Regions from separate parts of the Selenomonas sp. oral taxon 137 str. F0430 genome, predicted to be linked through region 3. Evidence: riboswitches for the same ligand, from Rfam matches in the RefSeq annotation. Region 3 holds a riboswitch; each other region holds the start of a gene.
What was found. A riboswitch is a leader RNA that binds a small molecule or an ion and turns the genes downstream of it on or off. The one in region 3 is predicted to bind cobalamin.

Region 1 (3,278 bases), on a different contig from region 3:
ATATGTGACCGGAGCATTTCTTCATAGTCCGTCATGACCTGCGCGATACCAAACTCACGCGCAAGCTCCGCAGCTTTTTCTCTGCTGTGCGGACGCGCGCAGATGCACACGACCTCGATGCCCTGCACGGCACGCAGCGCGACGAGAGCCTCGCGCGCGATCATCCCGGTGCCGACGATTGAAAGTTTCATCCGTAAACTCCTTTGTATACGATAGATACTTTATTATAGCAGGGTGGGCGCGAAAAATGAAGAGCGCAGCAAAAAAGAGCCGCCGCACGCACTGTGCAGCAGCCCGATTTTATCTCTATATACTTAGATACTTATCTTATTTTTCAAGCGCATCCCACGCATCATTTGCACGATGGACATAGAGATCGCGGATCGCTGCGTTCTCACCAATACCATGCAGATAGGTGGATACCTTAAACCCTGCGGCTTCCAAAACAGACTTATGCGAATCCTTATCGTCGCCCGCCATATCGTTGTTGGCATGATCGCCTGCAACCATCATCATCGGCATGAGCGTAACGTTCTTGATGCCGGCTTTCTTGAGCTTTGGAATAACCGTTTCAAGGCTGGGCCAGCCCTCTACCGTGTAAACAAACACGTTATTATACTGCATCTCATCAATCTTTGCCTGAATGACGGAGTAATACGCATTCGACGGCTGCGGCGTTCCGTGTGCCATGATGAGCAGTGCATCGTGCTTGCCGCGGTCAGGGAACTGCGTGGCGAGCGCCTTAATCGCTTCGGTTACGTCATCAGACTGGTCTTCCTGTCCCTGCCAGTACATAAGAGACGTACCGCAGGTCATCTTCTTGAACTGTTCCTTGTAGTTATGGAATACGGCCGTCAGATAAGAATACTCCATGCCCGGAATGACGTCGAGCGAGACAAGAGCCACACGGGAGTAGCCGTCTGCTTTGAGCTGTGCGAGCGCCTCTTCGGGGGTCGGATACTTCTTGCCCTCGTTCTTCGCGATGCGGTCAATGATGATATGGGAGGTGAATGCCGTGACGACCTTTACGCCCGGATGAGCCGCCCGAATAGCGTCCACCGTTGCCTCGATGGTCTTCTCCCGCGTGTCTTTGAACGTCGTACCAAAGCTCGCCACAACGATGGCATCCTTGTTCGTGTAATTCATCATCTGCGGGTTTTCATACTTCAGAACGCCGATCTGCGCAGCCTCCATCAGTGCGGGCGTCGCTGTCTTGACCTCCGGATTCAGCTCATACGCCGCCTCAGCCGGGGTATAAGCAACCCCAAACATCGCGGAGCATGCAAGCGAAGCGACCAGCATTTTCTTCCAACTCTTCATCATAATTCCTCCCAACAGAAATATAAAAAGGCTTCCCCCGCCATAACGAGAAAGCCCTCCGGTTCCATACAAAGAATCCGTGAGAGTCCCCTTCCCATCGCTCGCGGGTCTGTGCCAAAGCACACGGTGACTGTCAGACAGGCAGTTCTTCCGGCTCGGTTCATCGCTCCTCTGCGCCTTCCCAAGAGATCTTGGCATCTCTCAGTGACATTATGCAGATTCGCTCCCCTCACGGCGGCGGGACCGCGCCGGCTCTTCCGGCTTCCCTATTAAGCGTGCGCCCGCAGGCGCCGCACCTGTCTCTTGATATTTAATTATGGATTCATAACTACGCTTGATAGAATACACCGTTTTTTACTTATTGTCAATCAGGTATCCCTTATTTCGCCGTATCCTGCTCCACGTGACGCTTCCATGCGCCTCGCTCTGCACCGGATTCTTCGGCGGCTTCCTTGACGTAGGCGCTGACGGCGTCATAGTTGGCACGGACACCCGTGTGCGTATTGCTGTACGTCACGGCATTCTCCCGATCGACGCCGATGGCGCCCGCCTCCTCTGCGGCGTCGATGTTCGCGCCGAGATAGATGAACGACCAGCCGGCCTTTTCCTGTTTATCTGAAATCATACGTTTGACCGCTGCCCGGGTGAACTCTGTGCTTGCATTCTCAAGTCCGTCGGTGATGATGACGAAGACAACCTTTGTCCCCGGCGCAGTGATGCCGTCCGCCCGCTCCATGCGCCGGATCGTCGTGCCAACGGCGTCGAGCAGCGCCGTTGTCCCGCCTGTCACATAGTCATGGTCGGTCAGCGGCGGAACACGCCAAATCGCCTTTCGATCATAGAGTGTCTGCACCTCGTCGTTGAAGAGGACTGCCGTCACACGGACGGGAATGTGGAGTGCACGTTGTTTTTCGACCATACTGTTAAAGCCGCCGATGGTATCGGACTCGAGTCCGCCCATGGAGCCGCTCTTATCAATGACGAGCACGAGCTCAATGCGCTTCGGCTTCTCAGCACCCGTGGTCTGATCTGCAGCATATGCACGCGGCACAGCGAGGAGCAACGAACATAAAAGGGCGGCGCATACGCCGAACAGAGCTTTCTTCCACATAACAAGACCTCCTCAGGGTACTCCCACCGTACGGTTGATCGTCGTCAGTCCGCGATAAACGGTGCCGATGTCCAGTTCCTCGCCGCGCGACTCCATATACTTCTCGAGTTTTCTCTTGACGCGCTGAAGCGCGTTATCGATGGACTTCACCTGACGATGGAGATCGACGGCGATCTCCTGATAGGATTTGCCGTCGAGATAGCTCATGAGGACGCGCCATTCGAGGTCGCTCAGAATCTCCTCCATCTTTTTCTCAATATCGACGAACTCCTCGCGGCTGATGACCAGCTCCTCCGGGTCGCTGATGCGCGCGCCCGAAAGGACGTCGAGCAGCGTGCGGTCGGAGTCCTCGTCATAGATGGGCTTATTGAGCGAGACATAGGAGTTCAGCGGGATGTGTTTTTGCCGCGTCGCCGTCTTGATCGCCGTAATGATCTGCCGCGTGACGCACAGCTCGGCGAATGCGCGGAACGAAGAGAGCTTATCCTCGCGGAAATCACGAATCGCCTTAAAGAAGCCGATCATGCCCTCCTGCACGATATCCTCACGATCTGCACCGATGAGGAAGTAGGAACGTGCTTTTGAGCGCACGAAGTTCCGGTACTTATTGACGAGGTAATCAAGTGCCTCGTTGCCCTCGTGCGTACGGATATGGACAAGTAATTCCTCATCCGTATAGCCTTCGTAGATGCTGTTTTCGGGCATCTCGCTTTCCGGCTCGTCCGCCTCTTCGATTTCGCCTGCCTCAAGTTCGTCCGGTGCAGACTGTTCATCATCCAGCATTGACTTTTGTGGGTCGCCAAAAAAATCATACGATTGCTCCGTATCTCCCAATACCGTCTGCTTG
Region 2 (3,278 bases), on a different contig from region 3:
CTTCCTTGTACTCGGATCCGCCGAGCGTGCCTGTGCCGCCCACAACGCCGTCCACGAATTTCGTATCGCCGCTCATCGAACGGGTTGTCGTGAAGAAATAGCGCAGGCTGTGATCGGGAAGTGCCGATCCCGAGAGCGTCAGTGCATAATTATGTTTGTGCCATGCCCCCGTGGAGAGATCAAGCGTCCCTTTCTGCTGCTCGCCGCCCTTGCGCGTGATGATGTTGATGACGCCGCCCGTTGCATCGGGACCGTATACAGAGGCACCCGGCCCCTTGATGACCTCGATCTTGTCGACGCTCTCCATACCGATGAGCTGATCGAGATTCACGCCTGTCGACTTGGTGCCGGTTTTGCTGTTGCCGCCGACGCGCGTACTTGTGAGATTGTCCACACGGCGTCCATCGATGAGAATGATGACGCGTGTGTCGCCGTTGATGGAGACTCCGTTGTTGTAGAACTGATAGCCGTACTCGCCGCCGCGGTAGCCGGGATTCTGGAACGTGATGCCCGGAATGCGCTTGATTGCCTCGGTCAGATCAACGTAATGACGTTTCTCGATCTCCTCGCGTGTGATGACTTTGACGTCACCGCCCGTACGATAATAGGACTGCTCTGTAATCGTGTCGCCGAACTGATCCTTCGTACGCTCTGCCGAGACGACGACGTCATCCAGCGTATACGAATTGAGATTTTCATCATGTGCGGCATAGGCGGCGTTATGCCCCCCCCCAATGGACACGAATGCGAGGGCAATCAGCGCCGACAGCTGCTTTTTCTTCATACCGATAGTTCCTCCTTGACGCTTCTAGGGGCTGCGGATTACCACCGCGCTCCGTTGATGTAAGAGAATTCGTAGTTCTGCTCCGTGACCCATGTTTTCCACTGTCCTTCGAATGAGCCGAAGTTCAGTGTCAGCCGTTTTGTCTCACCCGCAGGGACTTTGCACATGGGCAGGCGCTTCGGCGTGCCGACGAATTGGTAGGTCGTGCCGTCGGCGCGCGTGAATGTGATCTGCATTGTGAAGTCGTTCAGCGCCGTGACAGTGATGTCGTCGCGTCGATTTTCAAAAATGCCGGACACGCACAGCTCGCCGCCCGAGATCCAGACCTTCGTCGTCGTCCACTCGAGCATCATCGGATCGTCCGAGACCTCCGCCGCCATTCCTCTGCCGCCTGTGCACAGGACAAGCAGAAGAGCAAAGAACAACATCCTGTATAAACGCATTTCCTCACCCCCTTTTGGAAAAATCTCACAAAAAAACGGCGTTCTCCGCGCAGGAAAATGCCGTCATACCGCCGCTGTGGGCGCGGCTCTCCTCCCCATCGCTCGTGGGTCAGGCGGTGAGCGTCAAACAGGCAGTTCTCCCGGCTCGGAATCATCGCGCAGCTGCGCCTTCCCAAGGAGACGATCTCCCCAGTGACATCATACAGTATTGCTCTTCCTTACGGTGGCGGGACCGCTTCGGCTTTACACCGAATTCCCTATTAAGTCCAAAGGACACCTGTTCCGTTTAAGTTTATGATATTATAATGCGCGCTTATTGTATTATAGGGGAATGGAATTTGTCAAGATGGATTCGGGTGGAACAGAAAAAAAGAATATGCAAAAATATTGAATGTTTATTAGGAAGTGATTTTGTCTTGCATGAATGCGTTTGATTCGGTAGAATGAGGTTTAAGAACCGCTTGGCGCGGTATTTTGTGGATATTGTTTTGGGCAGGATACGGAAAGCTTCCTGCGGCAGCCGTGAAATATAGGATTCAATGAAGGAGGTTCAACATATGCAAACCGGACAACTAAAGGAAATGGTGAAGGATAAGTCGCTGCCGGCGCCGATTCAAAAGGCGCTGCAGGTGCTGCATCTGCGCGATATTGCAAATATGCAGGCGGGGCGCGTGGAGATTGCGGGCGATGATATGTACGCGGATGTGTTCGACGCGGTGACGCGGCGGTACGGCGATCAGCGCGCGGAGGCGCACGAGCAGTACTACGATGTGCAGTACCTCGCGCGCGGAGCGGAGCGGCTGCACTATGCGCCGCAGGGCACAGAGGGAGAGGTCGCGGCGCGCATCCCCGAGCGCGATCTGATCTTTTACCGCGGGACGCCCGATCCGGAGTATATCGACGCCGTGCCGGGGACGGTGACGATCTTTGCGCCGGGGGAAATCCACCGCCCGACGGTCGCAGCAGGCGAGCCGATGGAGATCCGCAAGGCGGTCGTTAAGGTTCATTCGTCTCTCATGACGTCGTGATCCTTGCAAAAAATATTGTTTTGTGCTACTCTTACGTAGTATTTCATACCAAAATAAACGACGATGTGCGGGCGCCCTCGTCCCCCTCGGGACGGGGCGCTTTTTTCGGGAGGAACGAAATAGATGTCAGAAGAGCAGGGCGCCAATATTCCGAAGAACTACGATCCCGCTTCCTTTGAGCGGAAATGGTATGCGTATTGGGAAGATCACGGATTTTTTCATCAAGAGGCGGACGAGAGCCGCGAACCGTACAGCGTCGTCATCCCGCCGCCGAATGTGACGGGACAGCTCCACATGGGGCATGCACTCGACAATACTCTGCAGGATATCCTCGTGCGGTATCAGCGGATGCGCGGGAAGAACGTCATCTGGGTGCCGGGCTGCGACCATGCGGGCATCGCGACGCAGGCAAAGGTCGAGGAGTCGCTGCGCGCGGAGGGGACGACGCGGTTCGACCTCGGGCGCGAGAAGTTCCTCGAGCGCGTGTGGGCGTGGAAGGAGCAGTACGGCGACCGCATCATGTATCAGCTGCGGATGCTCGGTTCGTCCTGTGACTGGGCGCGCGAGCGGTTCACGATGGACGGGGGATGTTCGCGTGCGGTGCGCGAGGCGTTCGTCAGTCTCTACGAGCAGGGGCTCATCTATCAAGGCACGCGCATCACGAACTGGTGCCCGTCCTGCACGACGGCGATCTCCGACATCGAGGTGAACCACGAGACGGAAGAGGGGCATCTCTGGCATCTGCGCTATGCGATCGAGGGGACGGACGAGTACGTCGAGATCGCAACCACGCGCCCCGAGACGATGTTCGGCGATACGGGCGTCGCGGTACACCCGGACGACGAACGGTACAAACATCTCGTCGGGAAAACGCTGATTCTGCCCGTCGTGGGACGGCGCATCCCGCTCTTTGCCGACGCCTATGTCGATCCCGCATTTGGGACGGGCGCGGTCAAGGTGACGCCGGCGCACGACCCGAACGACTTTGAGATGGGACTGCGGCACAATCTGGCGCAGATCATC
Region 3 (3,278 bases):
CTTTTCCGCGTGCTGCTCGTGCGCATCCTTTGGCCTGCCTGTCTCATCCTGCTCGTTATTCTCTATCTCTACGTGGCGAAGATCATCTTCCTGTGGGAGATTCCCGTCGGCATGATGAATTGGTTTGCCTCACTGGCGCTCCTTGCCTTTGCCGTGTTTTTTGTCTGTTTTGCGGGGGATGAACGGCACCCCTTTTTGAAGTCCTTTCTGCACCGCGGGCTGCCGGTCTTTCTGCCGATTCTTGCAGTGCAGGCCGTGGCCGTATGCCAGCGGATCGCGCCGTATGGGCTTACCGCTCCTCGGTACGCATCCATCCTCTGCACGGCGTTCGGTATTTTCCTGCTCATATGTGCGTTCCGGCGCAGTTCTCCGCGCCCGGCGTTCCTTGTCCTGGCGGTCATGATCGCCGTGTCCGCGCTGACGCCGCTGAGCATCCTCGACATCCCGCTGCGTACGCAGGAGGCACGCCTTTGGAGCGTTCTTGAGGAAAACGATATGATAAGGGACGGCACTGTCGTGGGGAACCCTGCTCTTTCGCCGGAGGCGCAGGAAAAATTGCTGAGCGCCTCGGAGTACCTGACGGAGCGAGGTCAGACGGCGTTCCTCGAGACGCCGGGCATGAACGATACGCTCGCGGAATTGCGCCGCAGCTATGAGGGAGAAGACACTGTCGATTGGTTCCTTTTCACCCCGCCCGATCCTGCCTTCGTTCCGGTGGCCGGATGGCAGGAAGCCTATGTGTTTTCGGATACGCCTGTCAGGGACGGCGTGCTCGTTGTGGAAAAGGGGGCGGGCGCAGAGGAGCACTGCGATGTTTCGGCGTACGTCGCGGAGGCGTTGGCGTATGCGCGCGAACATCGTGCGGGAAACGGTGTAAACAGATTCACACGTGAGATGCAGATCGATTTGGATGACCGGAGCCGCCTTTGCCTGAGCGAACTGCGGATCATGGCGCGCGGCGCAGGAGAAGAGGGGGCGGCGGTGAATATGCAGGGCGTGCTTTTGAAGAGGTAGAACGTCTTCCGGAATGCCTGTGCTTCTGTGTGATGCAGATGCGGTCATTCCCGATCAGCAGGGAGGATGCCCCGGTCGTTGTGGAGTCCGCGGTTTTCGTGGTTGACAATAGGATTAGTATTCGTTATACTTCAATAAGTATTTATTCATTTTTAACTTCATAAGCAGGTTCGGTGCTCCTTGTGAAAAGGAGGTAACAGGGAAATCGGTGTGAAACCGATGCGGTCCCGCCGCCGTAATGCCGAGGATGCCCCACCATGTCACTGCGCGAGCGGGAAGACGGGGCGGACGATGACGCAGAGCCGGAAGACCTACCGAATCTCGTACGCCGGGAGCGGTGCCCTTTGTGTGCGGATGCACGACAGGGCGGCGCTGCCACTGCATTCTGCGATGGACAGAACGGCAGTGTTTTTTTAGTGCGTACGATGGAGGAAAGCAATGCATAGGGAAGAGGGCGCGGGGGGCGCTCAGGGGAACTTTGGAGGAGGAAAATATCATCATGACGAAACGACAGCTGGCACTTGCCGTCGCCATCGCGGCGATCGGTACGAATGCGGTGTGGATGAGCGGTGTATCTGCTGCAGAGAAGCAGGATGTCCACGGGGGGGGGACGGATGCCGTCGATACCTATGAACTCGATCCTGTCGATGTCGAAGGGGAGCGGAGCGAGGAGGCCAACAGTCTCACGAGCAGTACGGGCGGCACAGGCTTCCTCGGAACGAAGGACGTGATGGAGGTTCCCTTCACGCAGACGAACATCACGAACAAGGCGCTCGCGCAGTACGGGGATGCAGTTGAGCCGTTGACGAGCGCGCTGCTCATGTCGCCGTCCGTGCGCACGAGCAGCAGCACGATGTACAACGACTTCTCCATGCGCGGATTCCCGATGAACGCGTATCAGTTCAAGGTCAACGGCGTGCCGGGCATGTTCTCCCAGACGAATATGCCGTCGAACTTCGTGGACCGCATGGAGGTCATCTCGGGGCCTGTCATCGGCGTTCACGGCTCGACGAACTCGGAGTCCGCGGGCGGCTCGGTCAATCTCGTGACGAAACGCGCGGCGTACGGCAAGGAGCGCCTCACCTATACGCAGACGGTGAGCACGGGTGGAGCGCTCGGCGAGATTGTCGACATCGGCAGGCGGTTCGGCAAAAACGAGGCGTGGGGGCTGCGCATTAACGCGGAGAACATTCAGGGCAAGACGGCGGTCAAGGGCGAGAAGCTCACGACGCGCGACTTCTATATCAACCTCGACCATGCGGGGCGCCGCAGCACAACGAATCTCTTCATGGGCTACCGCTATACGAAGGACGAGGGCGGCCAGCGCTATTTCGATTTCAGCGGTACGGGGGCGAATCTCTATACGGGGAGTCGTCTGCCGTCGGCGCCGAGCGGCAAGCGCAACTACAGTTTCCCGGGGCAGCATATCGAGGTGAAGACGTGGACGGCCGTGCTCAATCACGAGCAGCAACTGAGCGATACGTGGAAGGCCTTCTTTAACGCCGGGTACAGCCGCAACTACGGCAGCGGCTACGTGATGACCTCCTCGAGCAAGCTCTTCATGCGCAATGAGGCGGGCGATTTCTATAATACGCTGTGGACGTATCCGTACGGCCTGCGCAACGCATATACGCAGCTCGGCGTGCGCGGGACGTTCCATGTCGGCGATGTCAAAAACGACGTCGTGCTGGCGCTCGACCGCGACTGGTACCATGCCTACTGGGGCTATGAACGGAACGGGGCGTATGGGAATGCCGTTCCGAGTTTCGGCAATATGTCGGGGAGCCTCAGCGGCGGCGTGCGCAGCGTGACGTGGAACTATGCGCCCGGCTCTGTCCGCGGGGCGATTAAGTCCGGCGTGACGACTTACTCGGGCGTATCGCTGACCGATACCGTCGAATATGGGAAAGCGACTGCCCTGCTGGGCATTCACCATCACAGCGTCAAGGCGACGTCCTATGCTGCAGACTCCGGCTATAATCGCGCGCGCAGCACGACGGTCAGCAGCAGCGCGAACTCCCCGACGTTCGGCATCGTCTACCGCCCGACGGATGACCTCAGCATCTATGCGAACCACTCTGAGAGCTTTGATAAGGGGAATGTCGTCGGCAGCGGCTTTATGAACACGGGCGCGATGCTTTCCCCTGCCAAGACCAAGCAGAACGAGATTGGCGTTAAGTACCGTCGGCGCGGCGTCCTCGCGGGGCTGAGCGTCTTCCAAATCGAACAGGACCGCACGATTGACGTGCGTTACACCGGCGACC

Region 1: linked by a shared signal. The riboswitch ahead of HMPREF9162_RS05385 (sirohydrochlorin cobaltochelatase) and the one ahead of HMPREF9162_RS11145 (TonB-dependent siderophore receptor) in region 3 are both predicted to bind cobalamin.
Region 2: linked by a shared signal. The riboswitch ahead of HMPREF9162_RS01170 (hypothetical protein) and the one ahead of HMPREF9162_RS11145 (TonB-dependent siderophore receptor) in region 3 are both predicted to bind cobalamin.

What each region holds. Positions count from the first base shown of each region.
Region 1 covers NZ_AENV01000008.1:11,674-14,951, forward strand. Annotated here, with positions in the region: gene HMPREF9162_RS05380 (Gfo/Idh/MocA family protein) at 1-191, opposite strand, end outside; gene HMPREF9162_RS05385 (sirohydrochlorin cobaltochelatase) at 328-1,320, opposite strand; cobalamin riboswitch at 1,443-1,635, opposite strand; gene HMPREF9162_RS05390 (vWA domain-containing protein) at 1,700-2,431, opposite strand; gene sigH (RNA polymerase sporulation sigma factor SigH) at 2,444-3,214, opposite strand.
Region 2 covers NZ_AENV01000003.1:12,520-15,797, reverse strand. Annotated here, with positions in the region: gene HMPREF9162_RS01175 (TonB-dependent receptor domain-containing protein) at 1-784, opposite strand, end outside; gene HMPREF9162_RS01170 (hypothetical protein) at 823-1,164, opposite strand; cobalamin riboswitch at 1,340-1,523, opposite strand; gene HMPREF9162_RS01165 (YhcH/YjgK/YiaL family protein) at 1,785-2,255, shown strand; gene HMPREF9162_RS01160 (valine--tRNA ligase) at 2,379-3,278, shown strand, end outside.
Region 3 covers NZ_AENV01000015.1:189,292-192,569, reverse strand. Annotated here, with positions in the region: gene HMPREF9162_RS11155 (DUF4153 domain-containing protein) at 1-1,014, shown strand, start outside; cobalamin riboswitch at 1,169-1,348, shown strand; gene HMPREF9162_RS11145 (TonB-dependent siderophore receptor) at 1,514-3,278, shown strand, end outside.